Catalinimonas alkaloidigena: one gene and its partner. The protein of the gene in region 2 binds, or shares a complex with, the protein of the main gene of each other region. Links are inferred from orthologs where the notes say so. Each region holds a gene or a part of one and is shown on either strand. Other genes may lie near its edges.

Region 1 (5,271 bases), on a different replicon or contig from region 2:
AAGGCCAGAGCCTTACGTTCACGCCGTTATTTGTGGAAGCGATTGTCCGTGCCATCAAGGATTTTCCGATGATTAACGTATCGGTCGACGGGAGCAAGATTATCGTGAAGAAAGACATCAACGTTGGCGTAGCGGTGGCGCTGCCCAGCGGCAACCTGATTGTGCCTGTCATTCGTAATGCTGACCAGTACAGCCTGACCGGTCTGGCAAAAAAAGTAAATGACCTGGCGAAACGGGCGCGCGAAAACAAACTCCAGCCAGACGAACTCAGCGGTGGAACCTACACCGTTTCGAATGTCGGATCATTCGGTAACGTGATGGGAACGCCCATCATTATGCAGCCGCAGGTAGCCATCATGGCCGTGGGGGCGATCCGTAAGAAACCCGCCGTGCTGGAAACCGACGCGGGCGACGTTATTGCCATTCGGCACATGATGTTCCTGTCACATTCGTACGACCATCGGGTGGTCGATGGCGCGTTGGGAGGAATGTTCGTTAGGCGTGTGGCCGACTATCTGGAATCGTTCGACCGGGAACGCACGGTCTGATATAAAAAAAGCCCCGCTCAATGCGGGGCTTTTTTTATATTAAGAAGGGAACGACTAGTGTTTGATCTCGATCCGTCGGCGCACAGTATGCGATTCCATATCAGGCAGTAATGGCATGCTGATCTGCAGCTGGTTGCCTTCGTGTTGGGCCTCGATGTGTTCAATATCCACATTCGCTGGAATATCGAACGTCTGACTGAACATCGGCATGGCAAACGTGCCGGCCAGTGAAGCATTTTCGTCCTGAATCTGGTGATGCAGCAATGCATACACCAACAGTTTGTCCTGTTCGACCATTACGTTGAACGCTTCCGCCTGAACAGAAGGCGCGGAAACGTTAATAATTATTTCTTGAGGAGTTCTCTTTACATCTACGTATGTCATAGAGATGCCTCCGTTTATCGTGTGCAGCAGGTCACCACTGTAGAGCAGATTTCTGAGCAGTTCTTTGTTCTCTAATAAATTCATCTCCTTAGTCATATTAATCTTAGAAACATCCTCTCTATTTCAAATAGCGTACCAAGATGGTAAGGGCTTTTGAGGATGCGGATCTATACCGTTAATACGTCACTTTGACGTGCTAGTTGTGATCGCGTGCCAAATTGACGCACTTAGCGGGTTGGAGCTGCAAATCGATTCCGCGGAACAGAGGCGCCGACAGGTGTAAGCGAGGAAGGAAACGATCTGGTGGATAAAAGAGTATGCGGACAAGATAGAAAACTTTTTGGCAATCTTGGAACGCATGCCTGTGTGCAAAGTCAAGAAAAAAGTTGAGAATTGAACAAAACCTAACATCAACCAACAGTTCGTCGACCAATTGGCAACTTTTTGCCGTTAATAATGGTACTTATGCTATATTGTTATATCTTTTATAAGATCCTCTTCGTTAAGGTATGTGTGTAGCAACAATTGATGTAGGAGATCAGAGTATATGATAAAGCCAGTAGTAAAGTCGTCAGAAGCATTGGAGCGTGAATACAGTTTTGGCACCGACGACGTTCATTCCAGTGAGATTATCAAGCAGTTCCGATTATATAATTTGAAGCGCGCCGAGCGTTTCAGCAATTTAAATCAGAAACCTGTTTCGGTAAGTTTTCGAACTGCCGACCACCGGTTGAATGTCCTGAAAGTAATCGTTTGGGCAGTAGACGACGACTGGGTGACGTTGGAAGGAAATCTGCGTGTTCCGATTCGGGCCATCATTGGAGTGGATTTCTAACGCTGTACGGCAGCCATCCTTACTTTTTCGCGGAAATCTTTTCGGAGTTCGACGCGATTCCAATTTTTTGACCGACACAGTTCCTCCAAGGCAGTCCCCATTTTTTCGTGTATTTCAAAATAGAGTTTCCCGGTTTCTTTCAGGTGCGTGTGGGCCAGATCGAGTAATGCTTCATAGAACAGCAGCGGTTGCTGATTGGGCACAAAAAGCGCTTGATTGGGTTCAAAATCCGTGACGTTCCCGGCCATAGCGGCCGCTTCGTCCTGCGGAATGTAAGGCGGATTGCTGACCAGAATGTCCAGATCGTTGGGTAGGTCTACGTACGGTCCGTTTAGGATGTCCAGTTGCTGGAACTGTACTTTCACCTCCTGTCGCGCAGCGTTTTCCTGTGCTAATGCCAATGCTTCTTCGCTAACATCCACTGCCCACCAGGCGGAGGGAGGGAGGGCTGCCGCTAAGCAAATGGCGATGCACCCGGTGCCAGTCCCGACATCCAACCCGCGAACTTCCGAACGTTGTGCATAGTCCTGGGCAATCCACGCAACCAATTCTTCCGTTTCCGGACGGGGAATGAGGGCCCGCCGGTCGGTCAGAAACGTACGTCCACAGAAATGTGTGTAACCCAACACATACTGAATCGGTTCCTGGGCTTCCAGTCGCTGCACATCCCGCTCCAATTGTGGTAAAAGTGCGCATTGCTGCACTGAAAGTGCGCGATCTGCCAGCACATGTGTTTTGGTCAGCCCCAACCGCTCGTCCAGTAACACAAACGCCAGCGCTTGTGCTTCAGGAGGTTCGTACGTTTGAAGGCGCGCGGCTACGGTGCGGTGCAAAAGACGTGCGGAAGGCGGGATAGGGGACGACAACGGAAGTAAGAATTGATTTTCCTGTAAAATTGCCCAAAATCTTGATCTGCGATGTTGGACGAATTTTTCATGCGGCGGGCGTTGGAACTGGCAGCGTTAGGACGGACGTCCACGGCTCCCAACCCTATGGTGGGCTGCGTCATCACATACGGCGGCCGCATTATCGGCGAAGGGTGGCATCAGCAGTACGGCGGGCCGCATGCCGAAGTCAATGCCATTCGGTCTGTGGCCGATCCTGCGCTTCTGCCGGATGCAACCGTATACGTGACGTTAGAGCCTTGCTCGCATTACGGAAAGACGCCCCCATGTGCCGATCTGCTGGTGCAGCACCAAGTCAGACGTGTGGTGGTGGCCAACCAGGACCCGAACCCGCTGGTGCAGGGGCGGGGCTTGAGCCGGTTGCGCGAAGCGGGCATCGCGGTCGAGGTTGGGCTCCTCGCACAGGAAGGGGCGCACCTGAATCGCCGATTTTTTACTTTCTTAGAGAAGCATCGTCCTTACATCGTCCTGAAATGGGCGCAAACGGCCGATGGCTACCTGGCGCGGTCCAATTACGATTCCAAGTGGATCAGTTCGTCGTTGTCGCGTCGGCTGGTACATCGCTGGCGGGCCGAAGAAGCCGCCATTCTGGTAGGCAGCCGAACGGCCGAGCACGACAACCCCCGCCTCAACGTGCGCGACTGGAAGGGCCCTGATCCGGTACGTGTGGTGATCGATCGGGAACTGAGGCTATCGCCATCGTTGTATCTGTTCGATGGCACGCAACCGACGCTCTGTTACAATACGCAGAAAAGTGAAACGCGCCCCACGGCGACTTTTGTAAAATTGGCTTCGGAAGGAACCCCATTGCTGGTGCAACTCGTAGAGGATTTACACCAACGTCGCCTGATGTCACTGTTTGTGGAAGGGGGAAGTGCGCTGTTATCGCATTTTCTGGAAGCGGGCCTTTGGGACGAAGCGCGTGTGTTTGTAAGTCCTCAGCGGTTTGGCGAGGGCATAGCGGCACCCGTCTTGCGGCATGTGCCTTACCAGAAACAACACCTGAAAGAAGACGAACTGCGCATTTATTATCCAACGTTTTGACCGTACGCTCTTATGGCTGAATCCTTGTCGGTTACCGGAACCACCCGCGCCGAAAAATACGAAAGTCTCTTGCCCCAACTCGACGCACTGGTGACAGGAGAACCGGACCTGATCGCCAATTTGGCTAACATTGCCGCCGCCTTAAAAGAAAGCTTTAGCTTTTTCTGGGTCGGTTTTTATCTGGTGAAAGAAACGCAACTTGTGCTGGGGCCTTTTCAGGGACCCGTGGCCTGTACGCGTATTTCGTTCGATAAGGGGGTTTGCGGCGCCTGTTATACCCGTCGCGAGATTATGCTGGTGCCTGACGTAGACGCCTTTCCGGGGCACATTGCCTGCAGCGGGGCTTCACGCTCAGAAATTGTGCTGCCGGCGTTTCGGGGCGAAGACGTATTTCTGGTACTGGACATCGACAGCGACCAGTTGAACGATTTCGACGAAACTGACGCACATTACCTCGCGAAGGTGATGCGCCTGATCGAAGGCTTAATCGGGTGACCCGATGCCTCGGATACAACTTTTTGAGTTTGAAGACCTGCCCTGGTTTCCGGATGCCATCCGGACCGGGATGACCGATTTTCTGGATTTTGCCATCACACACCTGAAGGTCTATCAACCTGCCGTGCCTTTGTTAGGTCGCTTACTAGCAACGCAGCATTCTCCGAAGATGGTGGACTTAGGCTCGGGTGGTGGCGGCGGAATCGTCTTTCTGCTCCATGAATTACGCCACCAGGGGCTCGAAAATGTGACGATCACGTTGACGGACAAGTACCCTAATATCGTGGCTTTTCAGCAGCGGGCGCAGGAGGCACCCCACTGTATCGGGTATGTGGCCGAGTCGGTCGACGCCTTGCAAGTACCTTCTTCGCTGGCGGGCGTGCGTACGCTTTTCTCGGCCAGCCACCATCTTACCCCGGAGCAGCTCCAACGCCTCTTGCGCGATGCAGTCCAACGTTGCGTGCCTATCGGCCTGTTCGATGGCGCGTGCGGACAGCCTCTGGAGTGGGGAGCGGCCATGCTGTTGTTAGCACCGGCGGTGTGGGCAGTTACGCCGTTCATCCGCCCTGTAACGTTAAATCGCTTATTTTTTACCTACGCCATACCACTGATTCCGTGTTGTACGCTCTGGGACGGGCTGGTGTCGCTGGGACGGATGTATTCGCCCCGGGCGTTGATGGCGTTGGCTTATGAGGTAGAGCGGGAAGCTTACGTCTGGCAGGCCGGGATGAAAAAGGGCGCTTTCGGCACTCGCATGACCTACCTGATCGGCTACCCGAAAGAGAAATGAGTCAGGAGGCTTTGTTCGGCACCGGCACGGGAACCATCGCAGATTTCCGCAGGTGATTCATCAGGTGCTCCAGACACAGAAACGTATTGATCGCGGCCATTTGCAAGCGAATTTCCTGTTCGGCGGTTAGCGTCGTGTTTTCCAACACTTCCAGAAAGTTGCGCCATCCTGCCCCGAGCGTTTCGCTGGAGCCTTGCAGGTAGAAAAAGTCCAGATCCGTGTGGTACCACGCTTGTTTGCGGATCATTTTGCGAATAACGGCGCCTCCCA
Region 2 (7,572 bases):
TGTTTTCGGCCACCATGCCCGACAAGGTGCTGCGCCTCTCGGAGGAGTTCCTGGAATTTCCGGAGCGTGTAGAAGTGGCACCCCAAGCAACCGTAACCGAAACGGTAGAGCAGCGGTTGTACGAGGTGCCCAATCAGGCCACCAAGCTCAATTTCGTGACGCACCTGTTGCGGCAGGACGAGGTAGCCCGCGCGTTTATTTTTACCAAAACCCGTACGACGGCCAACTACATTTACAACAGGCTGGTCCGCGAATGGGGAGAGCGGGTTCGGGTTATCCACGCCAACAAAGATCAGAACGCCCGCCTCAATGCCATGAATGCTTTCCGAGCGGGAGAGCTACACGTACTGGTAGCAACCGACGTCGCTTCCAGGGGCATCGATGTACAGGACGTAACCCACGTGATCAACTTTGATGTGCCTATTGTGTACGAAGACTACGTGCACCGTGTGGGGCGCACCGGACGTGCCGAACACGAAGGTGTATCGGTAACGCTGATGAACCCCGCCGAGGCCTACCACATCGAGCGGATCGAGAAAATCATTCACGGCGCCATTCCCCGCCATGCGTTACCGGAAGCGGTTCCCGTGGTGGCCACCTCGTTTGAGGAACAGCAGGAGATGGCGCGCGCGATCGATCAGCAGCGCAAGCGAGAAGATCCTACTTATCAAGGTGCCTTTCACGAAAAGAAGCGTCGCCCTTCGCCCACCAAAAAGAGCCCAACCAAAAAGTCAGGCAAGCGGCCGCGCCGGCGGCGGTAGGGCTTATTCCTTGTAAGATATTTGTATAATCCAGCTTGGTCGCCAAATTTTTTTATTGCTTTGCGACTAGTGCCATTCCCTCGGTGCTGGCGTAGAATTCATTTATCTCGCTGGTTTGGAAGTAATTAACGGTTGAAGGCAGCATAGACTCTGGCCTAAGTGCAATAGGTTATTTCTGGTAAAATATAGAATTTTTTTTGTATCACGCTTCGCTGATCTTTGCTCTGTCAACTTGATATAGTTTAATTATATATGAGTAGGATCAAAGCGAGTGCCTGGGGTGCCAAAGTAATAGGCTTGCTAAGCGTAGTATTCCTGTTAGCAAGCTGCGAGAATGTAAAACGCGTTACGACGGTGACCTTCACTCGTAATCTGGACGTGAGTTTCCTGCTTTCCTCTATGGGAAGCGCCAAAAGTATCTCTGAGAAGGTGGTCTACGATCCCCTCGACGACGAGGAGCTGGACAAGTATGCCAACCGTCTGCAAACTATATCGATCATTGCTTTGGCTTACAAAGTCGATTCGCTGGTCACCAGCCCTGACAACAAACAGGATCTGTTGCTGGAGACCGGCACCTTGAGCTATACGGAAAACGAGAATGATACCCCGGTTGTATTAGCGCACTTCAGAAATCTGAACGTTGCCGATCTGTATGCGCAGCAAGCGTTTGTCGCGTTTCCGTCAGAAAACACAGACCTACTGGCTGCCTCACTGATGACCAAAAAGACTCTTCGTTTTTACATAACCGGTACTGTCAACCAGACGCCCGTCACCCTGGGGGTCACCGTGCGGTTGAACATTGAAGCCAAAGCAGGCTTGATCTAACAAAACCATCTGTTTCCATTTGTTTCATGATCGCCTGGCAGCCAAGCTGCCGGGCGTCTTTATTCTTCGATGGCGCCGACGTTGGGTGTGGTCAGGCTGCGGGGACCGTTTAAAAAATCGCGCCGCAAATCGGACGTGCGTACGCCCGGCAGCGAAAAGGTCGTGAGGTCAGCGCCGTACTGCCGGGCCGGAGAATCTGTGTCGAGTGTATCGAGTCGGAAGTCGTACTCGATCGGGTTAGCAAAATCAAGTTCCCAGGAAATCAGCCGGTTTGCCGAAGCGAAGTCTTCGAGGGGCAACTTAGAGGCATCGCGCAGCGAAATAACATTATTATGGATTTCTGCCTGGCTTTCGGGAGTTGACAGACCCATCTGGAATTCTTCTTCATTGCGCCCGGACACAATGTTGTTGACAAAGAAGAAAGAATAGGGAACTTGCGCCTCGATCTCTTGCCCCTCCTCATTATAATAACTGTACAAATCGGAAATTACCACCGCTGCGGTCCGGCGGATCGTCCGCAGGTTGGTATTGTAGGCGAACGTGTTGTGCGCGAAATAATAGGTACCTCCCAATGCCGCCAAGAGCCGCTCGCCACCGTTGATAAAAAGGTTGTTATACGCCACCAGCGAAGTGGGCTTGTAGCACCAGAACGTATTGCTGGCCATGTTGGCGATGAGCGAGTTGGAGATCTGCAAGTCGACGGGTCCTTCTACGTCGGGTAATCCTACCTGAAAACGTTCCCCGTTTTTAATGTCAGTAAAATCGATCCGATTGTCAGTACTCCCGTTCACAAAAATGATTCCGCCCCACTGGTTTGGCTGGTTCAAGTAAGGGTCCTTACTTTCGGCGCCGGTAAAATCGCGCGTGCTGGTAATCCGAACCACCTCAGAGGGCGTACCGTTGATGTGCAACGTGCCCTGTACCACCAAAACGGCGGTGCTGTGCATATAGAGGCGGGTGCCAGCCTCGACGTTGAGCGTACATCCCGGGGGGACCAATACTCCTTCGAAAAGCACATAGGGGCGGTCTTTGGTCCAGGTAATGGCTTCTCCCGAACAGGCAAGCGCTACGTTCCGAAGGTAATAGGCGTCCTGCCCCCAGGCTTCGAGCATCACCTGCTGCTGGTTGCCGTTGCTCTGGACCACGAGCTTGTCTTCAATCACAAACGGATTGTCCTGATCTTGAGCGTCGATGGTTGCTTCGATCAAGACCAGTAGACTGTCGCCCCCGCGCACAACGATGTTATCGACTACCGGACCGGACCGGCCGTTGACCACAAGGGTGAAGGGCCCTTCGGGATTGGCCAGCGACACCGCATCGATTTTGATGGCCTTCCGATGTGGATTGTAAATCCGTAGCCGGCGCGTTGCCGTTTTGATGTCGGTAAATACCGTATCAAACCGAAGCGTATCGGCAGAAAAAGAAAGCTGATCGGAGGGGTCGGTGGTAATGACCTCATCGATCGGCTCACAAGCCCAGACTAAAAACAACAGTACCGCCAGGCAAGAGAAAGTGGTCTTCATGCGAAGAAGAAACGCTCCAAAGGCCCGGTTGGTATGCAGCAGCGTCACGCTTGCCCTTCTTTTAGCTTCTCTGCGTTGTCGGCCAGGCGCAATTGCTCGATAAAGTCGCCAATGTCACCATCCATGACGGCCGGGAGGTTATAGACCGTGTGGCCAATGCGGTGATCCGTCACACGGCTTTGGGGGTAGTTGTAGGTTCTGATCTTGTCGGAGCGGTCGCCGCTGCCCACCATGGCTTTGCGTTGCGCACCCAATTCTTCGTTCTGCTTTGCCAATTCGATATCGTACAACCGCGAGCGGAGGACCTTCAGGGCTTTCTCGAAATTTTTGATCTGCGACTTTTCGTCCTGGCACTGCACCACGATTCCCGTGGGGATGTGGGTCAGGCGAATGGCCGAATAGGTAGTATTGACCGACTGCCCACCAGGACCGGACGAGCAGAACGTGTCTTTACGGATGTCGTTCATGTTGAGCTCCACGTCCACCTCTTCAACTTCGGGTAATACCGCCACGCTGGCCGCCGAAGTGTGGACGCGTCCCTGCGTTTCGGTAGCGGGAACCCGCTGCACCCGGTGAACGCCCGACTCCCATTTCAACATGCCGTAGACATCGTCGCCCGAAACGTTGGCAATGATTTCTTTATAGCCTCCCGACGTCCCTTCGGTGTAATCCAGAATCTCCATGCGCCAGTTGCGCTCTTCAGCAAAGCGCTGGTACATCCGGAACAAGTCGCCGGCAAAAATGGCGGCTTCATCTCCCCCGGCTCCACCACGGATCTCCATGATGACGTTGCGGCTGTCGTTCGGGTCTTTCGGAATGAGCATGGTTTTCAGCTCCTCCTCCTGCGCCTCGCGGGTTTCCTGCAACGTCTCCAACTCCTCCTTGGCCATCTCCCGGAACTCGGGGTCCTTTTCGGTAGTCAGCAATTGCTTCGCATTTTCGATATTATCTAACGTCAGGCGGTAAGGGCGGTACTTTTCGACAATCTTCTCTAAGTCCTTATACTCTTTGCTCAATTTTGAGTACCGTTTCATGTCACTCACCACATCGGGCTGAACAATCAGGTGCCCCACTTCTTCAAAACGCTGACGTATAGCCTCTAACTTGTCAATCATAATTGTCTAAATAGGGGGCAAATTTAAGCAATAGTTACGTGGCTTTTCCATTCCCCCCGGGGGCGGTTTTCGGACCGCAACCCGGGAATTCCTACTTTATGCTACTAAACCGAGGGGCAACCGTTAGGCAGAGGGCCTGGACACGCGCTATATGTGCAATGATTCATATCATTTCGGGTCAAAACTTTCTTCAGTATTGATATAAAGTGTTTTAGCGAGTCCTGCCCATCTCATATATCTATTTTAGCCCCTCGAAATCACCATATACACATATCACCGAGCGTAGCGGTTCTGATCCTTTTTTATGATGAAAAAAACACGATTCGGGCTAGGGAAGAAGATTTTTCTCGGATTTTCCGTACTGATTTCCTTCTTCGCATTAAATGCCGTCCTGAGTATTATCACCCTCAATCAAAGTGAAGAAGGGCTAAGTCGGAGTTCCGACGTAGTCGAACCTTCGATGGAAGCCATTGACCAGTTGGAAAACACGGCCATCCGATCAAAAATGCTGATTACCAACTGGGTGTATCTGCAAACCAACGAAGAAGACAAGCAAGATTTGCGGACGTTGCATAACGTCGAATACCCCACGTTGCAGGCGCGCGTCAAAGAACTGAGCCAACAGTGGGAAGATTCGACGGAGATCGCTCAGATGGACACCATCTTGCAGGAATTCGATGCGTTGCTGGCAACCGAAAAACGGATCATGTCTACGCTGGTGACCTTCGAAGATTACGAAGATCCGGTAAAGAAAATGGTAGAAGGGGAGAGCGTGATCGAAGAAGTAGTCTTACCCTCGACGGCCTCGCTGTTGCAACGCATCGACAAGCTGCAACAACAAAAAAAGACGGAACTGGCCAGCACCAAGCAGGAAATTATCGACTCGTCGAGCCTGCTCATGACCATCGTCCTTTCGCTGGGTATCGGGATTACAGTGGTCGGCATGCTGATCGCCTACATTACCAGCCGTTCTATTACGCGTCCTATTTCCTACATCAGCAGCATCGTACAACAGATGGGACGCGGGGAGCTACCCGAAGAAAGCACCAAGCGTTTCAGCAACGACGAGATGGGCGACATGGCCGAGGCCGTTAACAAACTGTCCGTTGGCTTGCGTCAAACGGCACAGTTTGCAGAAAACATTGGGCAAGGCAATCTGAAAGCCGAGTTTACGCCCTTGAGCGAAAACGACGTATTGGGATCTGCCCTCTTGGAAATGCGCCGTAACCTGCAGCAGGTCGCCGAAGACGAAGCTCGCCGTAACTGGACAACGGAAGGTTTGGCCCGCTTTGGTGAAATCTTGCGCCAGAATACCAACAACCTGGCCGAACTGGCCGACCACATCATCGGTAACTTGGTTAAATACACCAAGGCCAACCAAGGACGCATTTTCATTCTGAACGAAGACAACCCGGACGATCCGTACCTGGAGTTGCAAGGGTGTTATGCCTGGGATCGGAAAAAGCACCTGAATCAACGTATCGACATTGGCGAAGGGCTGGCAGGCCAAGCCTGGCAGGAAAACAGTACGATTTACATCACGGACGTTCCCGATAACTACGTAACGATTCGTTCCGGCCTGGGTGATGCCAATCCTACCTGTATTCTGATTGTGCCGTTGCGTGTGAACGAAGAAGTGTTTGGCGTCATCGAGATGGCTTCTTTCCAGATCTTCGCTCCGCACGAAGTCGAGTTTGTCGAAAAAATCGGGACAAGCATCGCGTCGACCATTTCGTCCGTGCGCATCAACCAACGTACGTCACATCTGCTGGAAGAGTCGCAGATGCTCACTGAGCAGATGCGTGCGCAGGAAGAAGAAATGCGGCAAAACATGGAAGAGTTGCAAGCCACCCAAGAGGAGATGCAACGTGCCCAACGTGCTGCCCACGACAAAGAAGAACTGATCAACTCAACGAGCCTGTTGCTCGAAACAGATACCAGGTTCCGCATTCAGTTGACTAATGGCCGGGCTAAAGAATTCCTCGGGCATGCCACCGATAAGGTAATGAGCTTTTCGTTACATGATCTGATGACCGATGGCGATCAGTTGGCGGATCTCAAACGAAAACTGGAAGCCGGTCACTACTGGCAAGGTGTAGTCTCACTCAACAAGAGCAACGGCAAGAGCGAAGAGTTTCTGGTCATCGCCGGGAGCATCCACACCAGCGAAGATCAAGGCGTGCGGTACCATTTCATCATCAACCGCATTGCAACGGTGCATACAAACGCATAGGAAGCAGCGCAAATCCTTTGAAAACCCCGTGATGTCCTCACGGGGTTTTATTTTTGCAGGCATGAAGCAATCGACTCTGGTTTACGGGCTGTGCCTTCTCCTGATGATGGGGTGCCACGGTGACCGACTCGATACCTCGCAGGTAAAAGAAGAAATGAACGCGCGTGAGATTATACGCGCCACTCCGGGGCAAATTACCGAGAAGGCACGCCAATTAGGCAAGCAGACACAAGCCCAACTGGAAGCCCAATGGCGGCAGCGGTTGAAACACGCTTTGGATAGTCTGCCGCCCGAGGAAGCGCTGGCGTATTGCCGCATTGACGACTTGCCGGTCTACCAACAGGCCGAAGCCCGGATCATACGACTTTCGCCCCATCCGCTGGCACCACGCCCCGATTCGCTCGTGACGCCTCAGGCGCTTGAACTGCTCGAAGCCTACGTGTATGGCGCGGCCGAGGGGGTGAAGCTGGATGAGAACATCCAGAAAACCCGAAACGACCAGGCATTGCTCTACACCAAACCTCTGATGTTCGATGAAGCGTTTTGTTTGAAATGCCACGGGCAGGAGCGAAGCGAGCCGACAACGCAGGCCTTACGCAAACGCTTTCCTCAAGCCGACTCGGTGGCTTTTCAAGCATCGCAGGGCGATCTGGCAGGCATCTGGTCCATCGAGTTTGAAAAACGTACGGTGGTCAGCAGCATCGGAAGCAACTGACAATCAGGTTTTTCGTAACCTTCCCCTGGCGCTCATGCGTTTTTAGGATAAGGCAGTACACCACACGGGTGTCATTTTTTACAGATCCTCATAACCATGAAACGCTATACCTATTATATCGGGGCGTTTGCCCTACTCCTTCTGTTTAGTTGCAGTCCTCAACTGACGGTTCATTCCGACTACGACAAGGAGGCACAGTTCGACTCGTTCAGCACGTACGCCTGGGTCGACTCGGCCGGCATGAAGCAGACGTCGGACAATCCGACCATCGACAATTCGCTGAATTTGAAGCGGATTCGGCAGGCCATTGAGCGGGAGATGAACAACCTGGGATACGAGATGGTGTCGTCTGACCCGGACTTGCTGGTGAATTACCAGATCGCGGTCAACCAGAAGACCG

The links. The genes of interacting proteins can lie anywhere in the genome.
Region 1: the proteins of prfA (region 2) and prmC are in contact, whole or in part, in a crystal structure (PDB 2B3T), measured with the Escherichia coli proteins. The link is inferred for Catalinimonas alkaloidigena from one-to-one orthologs.

What each region holds. Positions count from the first base shown.
Region 1 is NZ_FNFO01000010.1:16,316-21,586, reverse strand. The notes cover bases 683-3,591. They hold prmC (peptide chain release factor N(5)-glutamine methyltransferase), read right to left. Parts: upstream 2,601-3,591; coding sequence 1,764-2,600; downstream 683-1,763. Other genes in these bases: ribD (bifunctional diaminohydroxyphosphoribosylaminopyrimidine deaminase/5-amino-6-(5-phosphoribosylamino)uracil reductase RibD), read left to right, coding at 2,685-3,591; BLR44_RS21380 (Hsp20/alpha crystallin family protein), read right to left, coding at 683-1,016. In the rest of the region: BLR44_RS21385 (dihydrolipoamide acetyltransferase family protein), read left to right, coding at 1-548; more of BLR44_RS21380, read right to left, coding at 603-682; more of ribD, read left to right, coding at 3,592-3,716; BLR44_RS21360 (GAF domain-containing protein), read left to right, coding at 3,729-4,211; BLR44_RS21355 (hypothetical protein), read left to right, coding at 4,216-5,001; BLR44_RS21350 (biliverdin-producing heme oxygenase), read right to left, coding at 5,003-5,271. UniProt on the Escherichia coli protein: Methylates the class 1 translation termination release factors RF1/PrfA and RF2/PrfB on the glutamine residue of the universally conserved GGQ motif, i.e. on 'Gln-235' in RF1 and on 'Gln-252' in RF2.
Region 2 is NZ_FNFO01000003.1:504,436-512,007, reverse strand. The notes cover bases 2,190-5,041. They hold prfA (peptide chain release factor 1), read right to left. Parts: upstream 4,225-5,041; coding sequence 3,154-4,224; downstream 2,190-3,153. Other genes in these bases: BLR44_RS09300 (GAF domain-containing protein), read left to right, coding at 4,532-5,041; BLR44_RS09310 (hypothetical protein), read right to left, coding at 2,190-3,109. In the rest of the region: BLR44_RS09320 (DEAD/DEAH box helicase), read left to right, coding at 1-761; BLR44_RS09315 (hypothetical protein), read left to right, coding at 1,116-1,586; more of BLR44_RS09310, read right to left, coding at 1,646-2,189; more of BLR44_RS09300, read left to right, coding at 5,042-6,457; BLR44_RS09295 (c-type heme family protein), read left to right, coding at 6,519-7,172; BLR44_RS09290 (DUF4136 domain-containing protein), read left to right, coding at 7,269-7,572. UniProt on the Escherichia coli protein: Peptide chain release factor 1 directs the termination of translation in response to the peptide chain termination codons UAG and UAA.